2 regions of the Sphingomonas sp. Ant20 genome follow, and region 2 is predicted to be linked to the other one. Evidence: riboswitches for the same ligand, from Rfam matches in the RefSeq annotation. Region 2 holds a riboswitch; the other holds the start of a gene.
What was found. A riboswitch is a leader RNA that binds a small molecule or an ion and turns the genes downstream of it on or off. The one in region 2 is predicted to bind cobalamin.

Region 1: it holds a riboswitch for cobalamin, as region 2 does, so the genes downstream of both, NI18_RS14845 (HoxN/HupN/NixA family nickel/cobalt transporter) here and NI18_RS06115 (DUF1636 domain-containing protein) in region 2, are expected to answer to the same signal.

The regions. Positions count from the first base shown of each region.
Region 1 covers NZ_JRVI01000128.1:1,889-4,141, forward strand. Annotated here, with positions in the region: gene NI18_RS14845 (HoxN/HupN/NixA family nickel/cobalt transporter) at 127-1,116, opposite strand; cobalamin riboswitch at 1,343-1,556, opposite strand; partial or broken gene NI18_RS14850 (molybdopterin molybdenumtransferase MoeA) at 1,795-2,253, shown strand, end outside.
Region 2 covers NZ_JRVI01000029.1:49,537-58,222, forward strand. Annotated here, with positions in the region: partial or broken gene NI18_RS06090 (TonB-dependent receptor) at 1-813, shown strand, start outside; gene cobO (cob(I)yrinic acid a,c-diamide adenosyltransferase) at 985-1,590, shown strand; gene NI18_RS06100 (ABC transporter substrate-binding protein) at 1,587-2,405, opposite strand; gene NI18_RS06105 (iron ABC transporter permease) at 2,503-3,498, shown strand; gene NI18_RS06110 (ABC transporter ATP-binding protein) at 3,492-4,277, shown strand; cobalamin riboswitch at 4,299-4,488, shown strand; gene NI18_RS06115 (DUF1636 domain-containing protein) at 4,585-5,001, shown strand; partial or broken gene cobT (nicotinate-nucleotide--dimethylbenzimidazole phosphoribosyltransferase) at 4,998-6,014, shown strand; partial or broken gene NI18_RS06125 (histidine phosphatase family protein) at 6,071-6,590, shown strand; gene NI18_RS27840 (adenosylcobinamide-GDP ribazoletransferase) at 6,711-7,130, shown strand; gene NI18_RS27845 (adenosylcobinamide-GDP ribazoletransferase) at 7,079-7,306, shown strand; partial or broken gene NI18_RS06135 (cobyric acid synthase) at 7,274-8,686, opposite strand, start outside.

The sequences.
Region 1 (2,253 bases), on a different contig from region 2:
GGAGTTTGGCGACTGTGCCAATGCACCTGACCTCCGTCATCCTGACGAAAGTCAGGACCCAGAGCCACGCGTAATGCGCTGCCTGGCCCTGGGTCCCGGGTCGAGCCCAGGATGAGACGCAGCTCGTTACCCCCGAACCACCTCGATCTCGTCGAACCGCTTCCACCGGTAGATCGCAAAACTCAGCACCCAGCATGCCACGAACAGCGCGATGATCGCAAAGCCCAGCCCGTTGAAATTCTCGCCCAGCGCCGAAGCGACGTCCCACACGCCCCCGCTGAGGCCCAGCTTCGACGCCAGCAGCGCGAGCGTTTCGATCCCGCCGATCGCGATCGCGACGATCGCCGAGATCAGCGTGATCGTGATGTTGTAATAGAGCTTGCGGATCGGCTTCACGAACGCCCATTCATACGCGCCGAGCATCACCACCCCGTCGGCACTGTCGACCAGTGCCATGCCCGTCGCGAACAGCACGGGCAGCACCAGCACCGTACCGATCGACAACCCGTCCGCCGCCTGGCTTGCAGACAGGCCGAGGATCGCGACTTCGGTCGCGGTGTCGAACCCCAGCCCGAACAGGAACCCGAGCGGCGCCATGTGCCAGCTGCGCGTGACCAGCCGGAACATCGGCCGGAACAGCCGTGCGAGCAGCCCGCGATTGCCAAGCAGCAGGTCGAGATCCTCCTCGACATAGCGCCCGCCGCCGCGGACATGGCCAAAGGTCCGCCACACCGATCGCAGGATGATCAGGTTCATCGCCGCAATCGTGAACAGGAACAGCGCGGATATCAGCGTCGCGATCACCCCGCCCGCCTGCTTGAACGCCTCGAACTGCGCCAGCGCACTCGCGGTCAGCGCGATGGCGACCGCGGCGATCAGGACGATCCCCGAATGGCCGACCGCGAACCAGAAGCCGACCCCAATCGGCCGCTGCCCGTCCTGCATCAGCTTGCGCGTCACATTGTCGATCGCCGCTATATGATCCGCGTCGACCGCATGGCGCAGGCCCAGCCCCCAGGCGAGCATCGCGGTACCCAGCATCAGCGGCTGCGCCTGGAACAGCGCGAACGCCCATCCCCAAGCGGCGATATTGGCCGCCACCAGCATCGCGAACATCCAGCCGATCCGGTGTCGCGTCGAACGACCGGCGGTCCGCCCGGTCATGATCTTGGTCATTGGCACATCCCCGGCGTCCGACGAGGACGGGGGCCTGCCGCGAACGACCGGGACGCGCGCCGACCGGACGCCATGAGCGGCCGGCATGCGTCGCCGATGCGGCCCCCGCCGCATGGTCGTCGCTCAGACGGCGTTCACCGTGCCTCGGCCACCCCCTGGACCGGGACAAGAGCGACCAGACGCCGGCAGGTCTCCTGGCTCGCGGGTCAAGGCTCGACGCACACCTTCCCAGGCCATCGGCCCAGTGGCTGCCCCCGTCGCAGGGGGCGCGTGCGTGTCGCTCGCCGCTTACAGTTGCAGGGACAGCTGCGGTCTTGGGGCGAACCCCGCACCGCATTCCCATTCAAGCCCCGAAGGGCACCGACGCGATCTGTGCGGATCCGGCTTGCGTCGGACCTGCGCCACAGGGCTAGCGCGTTTTGCCTGCGCTGACGACAGGATTTGCGTGCGGCGCGCCGCCGGACATGTCGTCCCATCTCACCGCAACGTCTGCCGCACCTCGTACGTTGATCGCGTAACCGACCGGCGTCCTGCCGGTCGCGGCGTTGCCCGCTTTCCGCCCCTCGGCATTCGTGCGAGCAGCGCAAGACCCTCATCGCCCCGCTGATCGGAGCCCGCATGCGCCCTCTCGTCCCCGTCGCCGACGCCCAGTCCCGCCTCTTCGCCATGGCGCGCGCGTCCCCGCCGAAACCGTGCCGCTGCGCTCGGCGATGGGCCGCTGGGCCGCGGAGGACATTCTCGCCCGCCGGACCCAGCCCGCGACCGACCTGTCGGCAATGGACGGCTATGCGATCCGCTACGCAGATCTGCCCGGGCCGTGGACGGTCATCGGCGAGAGCGCGGCCGGCCGCCCCTTCACCGGTTCAGTCGGCGCGGGACAGGCGACGCGCATCTTCACCGGCGCGGCGATGCCGGCGGGCGCCGACACGGTGCTCGTCCAGGAGGAAGCAGTGCGCGACGGCGACCGGCTGATGCTCGACGGCGAAGGCCCCGCCTTTGAAGGCCGCAACACGCGCCGCAAGGGGCTCGACTTCGCGACCGGCACCCGGCTGATCGGGGCCGGCGACCGGCTGACCC
Region 2 (8,686 bases):
AACAAGGGACGACGGTACAAGGGATCGTTCGAAAGCGCCTTCCGGTTCGGCACTGATAGCATCCGGCATCGGCTGACCGCCGCGGTCGATGTCGAGCGCGAGGAGTTCCAGACGCTTAGCGCGGCTCCTTCGGAGTTCGTCTTTACGGGACGGCGGCATACCGACAATGTCGGGTTCGTTGGCCAGTATGACGTTGTCGTCGACGATGCGCTCGCGATCGGCGGATCGGTGCGGCGCGACGAGAATAACCGGTTCGATGACACCACCACTTATCGCGCGCAGGCGAGCTACCGGTTCGCGACCGGGACGCGGGTGCGCGGCGCCTACGGGACGGGCGTGAAGAACCCCGGCTATTTCGATCTCTTCGGCTATTCCGACGGTCGTTACATCGGCAACCCCAACCTCAAGCCGGAAAAGTCAAAGGGGTGGGAAGCCGGGGTCGAACAGGCTTTCGGGGGGGATCGTGCGACGATCGGCGCGACCTATTTCGACAGTCGGCTGACGAACGAGATCTTTACCACCTATCCTGCCCCCGACTTCGTCGCGACGCCCGGCAACCGCAATACGCGATCGACGCAGCATGGCGTCGAGGTGTTTGCCACCGCCCAGCCGATTCCGCAGCTGCGCTTCGACCTCGCCTATACCTATCTGAAGGCGCGCGAGGACGGGGGCGTGGAGATCCGGCGCCCCAACCATATCGGCAGCGTCAACATGACTGCGTTCAGCCGCGACGAGAGCGCCTCGGCGACCCTCACCGTCCGGTATAATGGCCGGCAGCAGGACGATGCCTATACCGATCCGAGCTATGTCCCTGTCCGCGTTTCGCTCCAGGAATATGTCCTCGTCAACCTGAACGCGGCGTACAAGCTGACGCCCCCGGCTATCGGTCTTCGGTCGGGTCGAAAACCTGTTCGACGAGCGGTACGAGGAGGTGTTCAGCTATGTTGGCCAGGGGCGTGGCGCCTATGCCGGCGTGAAGGCAGCATTCTGATGCGGAACGAGGCGGAGCACACGGCGCGGATGGCCAAGAAGAAGGTCGTCCAGGACAAGATCGTCGCGGCCAAGACGATCGAAAAGGGCCTGCTCATGGTCCACACCGGGCCGGGCAAGGGTAAGACCACCGCGGCGCTCGGCATGGCGGTGCGGATGATGGGGCACGGGCGAAAGGTTGGGATCGTACAGTTCGTCAAGGGTGCGATGACGACCGGTGAGAAGGTCATCTTTGACGCCTTTCCCGATCTGGTCGAGTTCAAGCCGATGGGCGAGGGCTTTACCTGGGATACGCAGGATCGGGCCCGCGATATCGCCGTGGCGCGCGAAGGGTGGGACGAGGTCCGCCGAATGATCCTCGACCCGAGCTATGCGATGGTCATCGCCGACGAGATCAACATCGTCCTGCGCTATGACTATCTGCCACTCGACGAGGTGCTTGCGGGGTTCGCGGCGCGACCGGCGATGACGCATGTCGTGGCGACGGGACGCAACGCGCCCGAGGCGTTGATTGCCGCGGCGGATCTCGTCACCGAGATGGGGCAGGTCAAGCATCCGTTCCGGGGCGGGGTCAAGGCCCAGGCCGGCGTTGAGTTCTAACGGTCGCGGCGAGGACCAGCCGGACGGGGCGTGCGCAACTGCGCCGCGAGGCTTTGCGCGGCCAGCACATAGGCGGGACCTCCGCAGACGGTCCACGCCTCGGGGATGCGCAGACGGGGAATCCCGTCGAGAATCGGATGATGCAGCATTTCGGTGCCCTGATCGGTCACGTGGTCGGTGGCGCTTTCGACTATGAGATAGTCCGGGCGTGCGAGCGCCATCTGTTCGAGCGACAGTTGCGATAGTGCCGGTTTGCCGAGCCGGGTCGCGAGATTGGCCAGCCCGAGACGCTGCATCAATTCGTCGACGAGCGTGCCGGTGCCGGTCAGGAAACCCCGACGCTGATAATAGGCCGCCGTATGACCACCTCCCGGCGCGCGCGGCAATCGTGCGAGCGCGGTGTCCATCCGGCGGATCAGCGTTTCGCCGCGATCGGGGTGCCCGATGGCGGCAGCAACCTGACGGACTTGCCTCACGATCGCGGCATAGCTGTCCGCGGGGGGCAGATCGAGCGTATCGACGTGCCGTCCGGCCAGCACGGCCGTGACCGTCTGGCGTCGGAACGGCGAGGCGATCACGAGATCGGGGCGGAGCATCAGCACGTCTTCGGCGCTGCCACGGCTGACTGGCATGGTACGCGCGGCGTTGGCGGCTGCGGACATGTTCGGATCGCGCGCGAACCGGGTGAGCGCGACGATCTGCGCGGGGTCGGCCAGCGCCAGAAGATACTGGTCAGCGCATAGGTTAAGCGAAACGATACGCGCCGGCGGTCGAGGCGCTGCCGCCGGAGCAGGTGCACCGGCGGCGGCGATCATCAGGATGGTCAGGAGACGGCGGCCGCGCATGCGCAAAGCCCTGCCGCAGCGGCCGCTTATGCGCTAGGCGGAAATCGATGCGGTGGGATCTGGCACTATGGAACGCGTGACGCGTGCGCGATTGGTCGGTGGCCTCGCGCTGCTTGCGCTGTTGGCCGGCGCCGCGTCGGTCGCGGTGGGTAGCGCGGCGATCCCGCTGGCGCATGTCGTGCGGGCGCTCAGCGGGCAGGGCGATCCGATCGAACGCGCCATCCTGTTCGAACTTCGTCTGCCGCGCGCGATCCTCGGGCTGGCGGTCGGCGCGATGCTGGGGCTTTCGGGTGCCGCGCTGCAGGGGTTCCTGCGCAATCCGTTGGCCGAGCCATCGGTGCTGGGTGCGTCGAATGGCGCATCGCTGGGCGCGGTGATCGCGCTGTATTTCGGGCTGGCGGAGCTTTACCCGGCGATGCTGCCGATTGTGGCGATCGCCGGGGCGTTCGCGGCGCTGGGGTTGCTGTTCGTGCTGTCGGCGGGGTCGCAAAGCGCCTTGTCACTGATCCTCGCGGGGATCGCGGTCGGAACGCTGGCCGTCGCGGGGGTCAGTCTTGCGCTCAACCTGTCCCCGAACCCGTTTGCGGCGATGGAGATCATGACCTGGTTGCTCGGGTCGCTCGAAGACCGGTCGTTCAGCCATGTCGCGCTGGCGCTGCCCTGTATCACACTCGGCATGGTGCTGGTCGCCTGGGACAGCCATGCGCTCGACGCGCTGACGCTTGGCGAGGATGGCGCGCGCGCGCTCGGCGTCGATCTGCGTCGGACGCGCGTTCGGATGCTGGTCGGGGTGGCGATCGGGGTCGGCGGCGCAGTCGCGGTATCGGGCGCGATCGGGTTCATCGGCCTGATCGTCCCGCATCTCGTCCGGCCGATGACAGATCGTTCGCCGTCGGCGATCCTGCTGCCCTCCGCACTGGGCGGGGCCGCATTGCTCACCTTTGCCGACGTGCTGGTCCGGGTGATCCCGACGTCGAACGAACTCAAGCTCGGGGTCGTCACCGCGTTTCTCGGCGTGCCGGTGTTCCTCGTCCACCTCATGCGCGAGCGGCGGCTGTGGTAGCCCTCTCCGCGGACCGCCTCAACGTCCGCCGTGCACGGCGGGTCGTGGTCGACGATGTCAGCTTCGCGGCAGAGGGCGGCGCGCTCATCGGGATCGTCGGCCCCAATGGGGCGGGCAAATCGACGCTGGTCCAGGCGCTGCTCGGGCTGGTTCCCGCTACGGGGGCGATCCTGCTCGACCGCGTTCCGCTGGCGGAGCGCTCGCGACGCGAGATTGCGCAGACGGTCGCGTATCTGCCGCAGGGTCAAAATCTTCATTGGCCGCTGAGCGTCGAACGTCTCGTCGCGCTGGGCCGATTGCCCCATCTCGCACCGCTGTCCCGCATCTCACGGGACGACCATGCCGCGATTGCCCGTGCGATGGCGGCGGCGGACGTGACCACGCTTGCGGCGCGTGTCGCGACCGAGATTTCGGGGGGCGAGCGGGCCCGCGTCCTGCTGGCAAGGGCGCTCGCGGTGGAGGCGCCGGCGCTGATCGTCGACGAGCCACTCGCGTCGCTCGATCCCGCGCATCAGATCGCAGTCATGGAGATCCTGCGGGCGCAGGCCGCGCGGGGTGTCCTGGTGATCGCCGTCCTGCATGATCTGGGGCTCGCCGCACGCTATTGCGATCGCATCCTCGTGCTAGACGCGGGCCGGCTCGTCGCCGACGGCGCGCCGTCGGCAGTGCTGACGCCGGCGCGGCTGCGTGAGACCTATGGTGTTCGGGCGTGGTTCGGATCGATCGAGGGCGTACCGGTCGTGGTACCGCTGACGCGTGACAGCGCGCAGGGCGATTGACCCGGGCCGCTCGCCCGGCCTATCCCTCTGACCGCGACAGGTTCCCCGGCGACGGGGGATGAAAAGGGAACGGGGAGAACCCCGGCTGCCCCTGCAACTGTAAGCGGCGAGCCATCGTGCCATCATGCCATTGGGATCCCGGTCCCGAGAAGGCGGCGCGAAGGGCTGTGACCCGTGAGCCAGGAGACCTGCCCGTCGCAGTCGTCTTTCGTCCGGCCAGGGTGCGCCGAGCGGACGGGGGTAAACCCGCGCGACGACATAACCAGCCTGCGGCCTGTGCCGCGGGCGCGTATGTCATGGGGTTTCAATGCCGAATCTACTGGTTCCCGCCGAAGACGGTGCGGCCGTCGTCGCCTGCAGCACCTGCCGCGCGTCCACCGATGCGAAGGACGATGCCGAGGGCATGCGCGGCGGTGCGAGACTCGTCGCGGCATTGCAGGCGGTCCAGGCGAGTGATTCGCGCTATGCCGGGATTGCGGTGCAGGCGATGCCGTGCCTGTTCGCCTGCCAGGACTTCTGCACCATCCACGTCCGCGGGCCCGCGAAGATCGGCTATGTGCTGGGGCGCTTCACGCCTGATGAGGAGGCGGCACGGGCGATCCTCGATTACGCCGTGCTGCATGCGGAGAGTTCGGAGGGGCAGGTGCCGTTTCGGCAGTGGCCTGCGGGGATCAAGGGGCATTTCATCACCCGGACGCCCCCCGCCGGCTATGTCGCGCAGTGACGCTGTTCCCGACGGTCGCGGCGTTCGAGGCGGCGCTGGAGGCCCTTCCCGTGGCAGACGACGCCGCGCGAGGGGCCGCATCGCTGCGGCAAACACAGTTGACCAAGCCGCCCGGATCGCTCGGCCGACTTGAAGACCTCGCGGTCTTCATGGCGGGCTGGCAGGGGCGCGAGCGGCCGCGGTTCGAGCGTGCGCGGGCGGCGATTTTCGCCGGAAATCACGGCGTTGCGGTGCACGGGGTGAGCGCTTTCCCGGTCTCCGTGACCGCACAGATGGTCGAGAATTTCCGTCGTGGGGGCGCGGCGATCAATGCGCTGGCGGATGCCGTCGGGCTCGAACTCGTCATCGCTGACATCGATCTGGAAACCCCCACGGCGGATTTCACGACGGGGCCGGCGATGGACGAAGCCGCGTGCTCGCCGCACTCAACATCGGTGCCGACGTCGTCGTGCCTGGGCTCGACATACTCGTCGTGGGTGAGATGGGGATCGGGAATTCTACGTCGGCCGCAGCACTGTGTCTGCGCAGTTACGGCGGAACCGCCGCCGACTGGGTTGGCCCGGGGGACGGGGGGTTGATGTGGCGGGAATCGCGCGGAAAATCGCGGTCGTCGAGGCGGGGATTGCGCGGCATGCTGATTTCCCGCGTACGCCGTTCGAGACGTTGCGGCGGGTGGGGGGGGCGTGAAATCGTCGCGATCGCTGGCGCGGTGGTGGCGGCGCGGCTGGCGGGGGTGCCGGTGATGCTGGACGGATTCATTTCGTCGGCGGCGATCGCACCGATCGCGGCGGCGTATCCTAGCATTACAGAGCATTGCATTGCCGGGCATTGTTCGGCCGAGCCGGGGCATGAGCGATTGCTTCAAGCGCTGAAACTCGAGCCTTTACTGAGACTTGGGATGCGGCTGGGGGGAGGGAAGCGGGGCGGCGGTTGCGGTGGGAGTGATCCGGTCGGCGTTGGCGGCGCATGACGGGATGGCGACGTTTGCCGAGGCGGGGGTGTCAGTGGCGTGAGTGGGGCGGTCCTGCTCCACCTGTTGCGGCATGGTGCGCCTGAACTGACCGGGCGGATGCTGGGGCGGACCGATAGCCCGGTTACGGCGGGGGGGGCTGGCGGCCTGTGTGGCGCGGGTAAAGTCACTGGGTTTCAAACAGATCGTCTGTTCTGATCTCATGCGATCGCAGGCTATTGCGGATGCGATCGGGCGGGAGCGGGGGATGGCTCCAACGACCGATGCGCGGTGGCGGGAGCTGGATTTCGGCGATTGGGACGGGCTGGCTGCGGCGGAGATCGACGCTGCGGCGTTGCAGCCGTTTTGGGACGATCCGGATGGTGCACCGCCACCGGGTGGGGAACGGTGGAGCGATCTGGTCGCGAGAATTGCCGATGCAATAGAAGATCTTAAATCTGAAACCTCATTGATCGTGACACATGGCGGGGCGATCCGGGCGGCGCTGAAATCACTGTGCGGGTTCGGGTTGCGCGAGCTCTGGGCGTTCGATTTGCCCTATGCAGCGTTGATTACGTTGCGGATCTGGCCGGACCGGACGGCGCAGATCGTGGGGCTGCAGACGGATCCGGTTTCGTGACGCGGCTGATCGTCGCCTTCGGCTTCCTGACGCGCGTGCCGATGCCGCAAGTCGCTGCGGACGCTGAGGATTTTGCTGCGGCGATCCGGTGGTATCCGGTCGTCGGGGCGTGCATCGGGGGTGGTCGTCGCGGCGGCGGGGTGGGTCGGCGCGCAGGTCGATCCGTGGACCGGTGCGCTCGCCGCGCTGACAATTTGGGTAGCGATTACAGGGGCTTTGCACCTGGATGGGCTGGCGGATCTGGCAGACGGGCTGGGTGCCGCGCATGGCGATCGCGACAGGCTGATCGCGGTGATGGCGGATCCGCATATCGGCAGCTTCGGCGTTGTGATGATCGCCCTGCAACTCCTTGCAAAACTTGTCTTACTGCATGCTGTCTTCGCGCAGGGATGGGCGGTCGTGATCGTCGTCCCGATGCTCGCGCGGATCGGGCCGTTATGCTGGGCGCGGTGGGTGCCGCTGCTCCGGGGAGGGCGGGGCTGGGAGGGATGGTGGCAGGGAAGATCAGGGTGCACGATCTGGTCTTTTGGGGGTGCGTAACAGGGTGTTTAGGGGTGCCTGTGCATGCCGTTGCAGGGGCCCCTGCACTGATCGCGCTATTCGGCTGGTGGCTGGTCCGGCGGGTCGGGGGCGTATCGGGGGATTGCCACGGCGCGGGGATCGAATTCGTCGAGACCGGGATGCTAGTCGCGATAGCCATTGCCGGCCGCGTCTGAGCCCGCGAGCTTCGACAGCGCGATCAGCGCGTCGATATCGAGATGGCGTTCGAGTGTTTCGGCGATCGCATCGAGCGCGGCGTCGATCGACGCGCCATGGTCGGCCGACCGCACCGACACCGAGCCGGCTGAGCCAGGCGCGACGCTGATCCGCGAGGCCGAGCAGGCCGTGGACATAGCTGCCAGAGACGAGCCCGTCGGGACTGACCGCGCCGTCGCGGCGGCCATCGTCGCGGGTCGTCAGCGCGCGCGCGGTGTCGGGGCCGGTGGTTTCGCCGATATGGATCTCATAGCCGTCGAACCGTGCGCCGATCGCGGTGCCGGCGACGCGCTCGAGCGTCTTGGCGGGGGACAGGATCGTCGTGACGTCGAGCAGGCCGAGCCCGGGGGCGATACCGGCGGGACCCTCCAGCCCGTCCGGATCGGCGATGCTGCGGCCGAGCATCTGATAACCGCCGCAAAGACCGAGCACCGGGCGGCCGTGGCGGCGATGCGCGTGGATGTCGATGTCCCAGCCCTGCGCGCGCACAAAGGCGAGGTCGGGGATCGTCGCCTTGGAGCCGGCGAGGATGATCATGTCGCGTCGGGGATCGGTTCGCCGGGCGCGACCATGACCAACGTGACGCCGGGGTCGAGCCGCAGCGGATCGAGATCGTCGAAATTGGCGATGCGCGGGGTGATCGGACAGGCGATGACGACCTGGCCGTCCTGCCGGTCGTGACCGGTCCCGCGTTCGAGGATGACCGCATCCTCGCTCGGCAGGCGGGCGGCCTCGGGCAGCCAGGGGATGACGCCATAGCCGCGCCAGCCCGACCGCGCCTCGATCGCGCGATAGCCGTCGTCGAACAGTGCGGGGTCGCCGCGAAACTTGTTGACGAGGAAGCCGTGGATCATCGCGGCGTCGGCGGGATCGATCACCGCGCGCGTGCCGACGAGCGAGGCGATGACGCCGCCCCGGTCGATGTCGCCGATCAGGATGACGGGGACGCCGGCGGCGCGCGCAAAGCCCATGTTTGCGATGTCGGCGGCGCGCAGATTGATCTCGGCGGGGCTGCCCGCGCCTTCGACGACGACGATGTCCGCCTGCGCCCGGAGCCGGTGATAGCTGGCGAGCACGTCGTCCATCAGCCCCGCGCGCCCCTCGCGCCAGCGGCTCGCGCGCAGGATGCCGCGGACGTTGCCGTGGACGACGAGCTGCGAACTGCGGTCGCCCTGCGGCTTGAGCAGGACGGGGTTCATGTCGGTGGTCGCAGCGGTGCGCGCAGCGATCGCCTGGGTCGCCTGGGCGCGGCCGATCTCGCCGCCATCGGCGGTGACGGCGGCGTTGTTCGACATGTTCTGCGGCTTGAAGGGCCGGACGGCGAGCCCGCGATTGGCCAG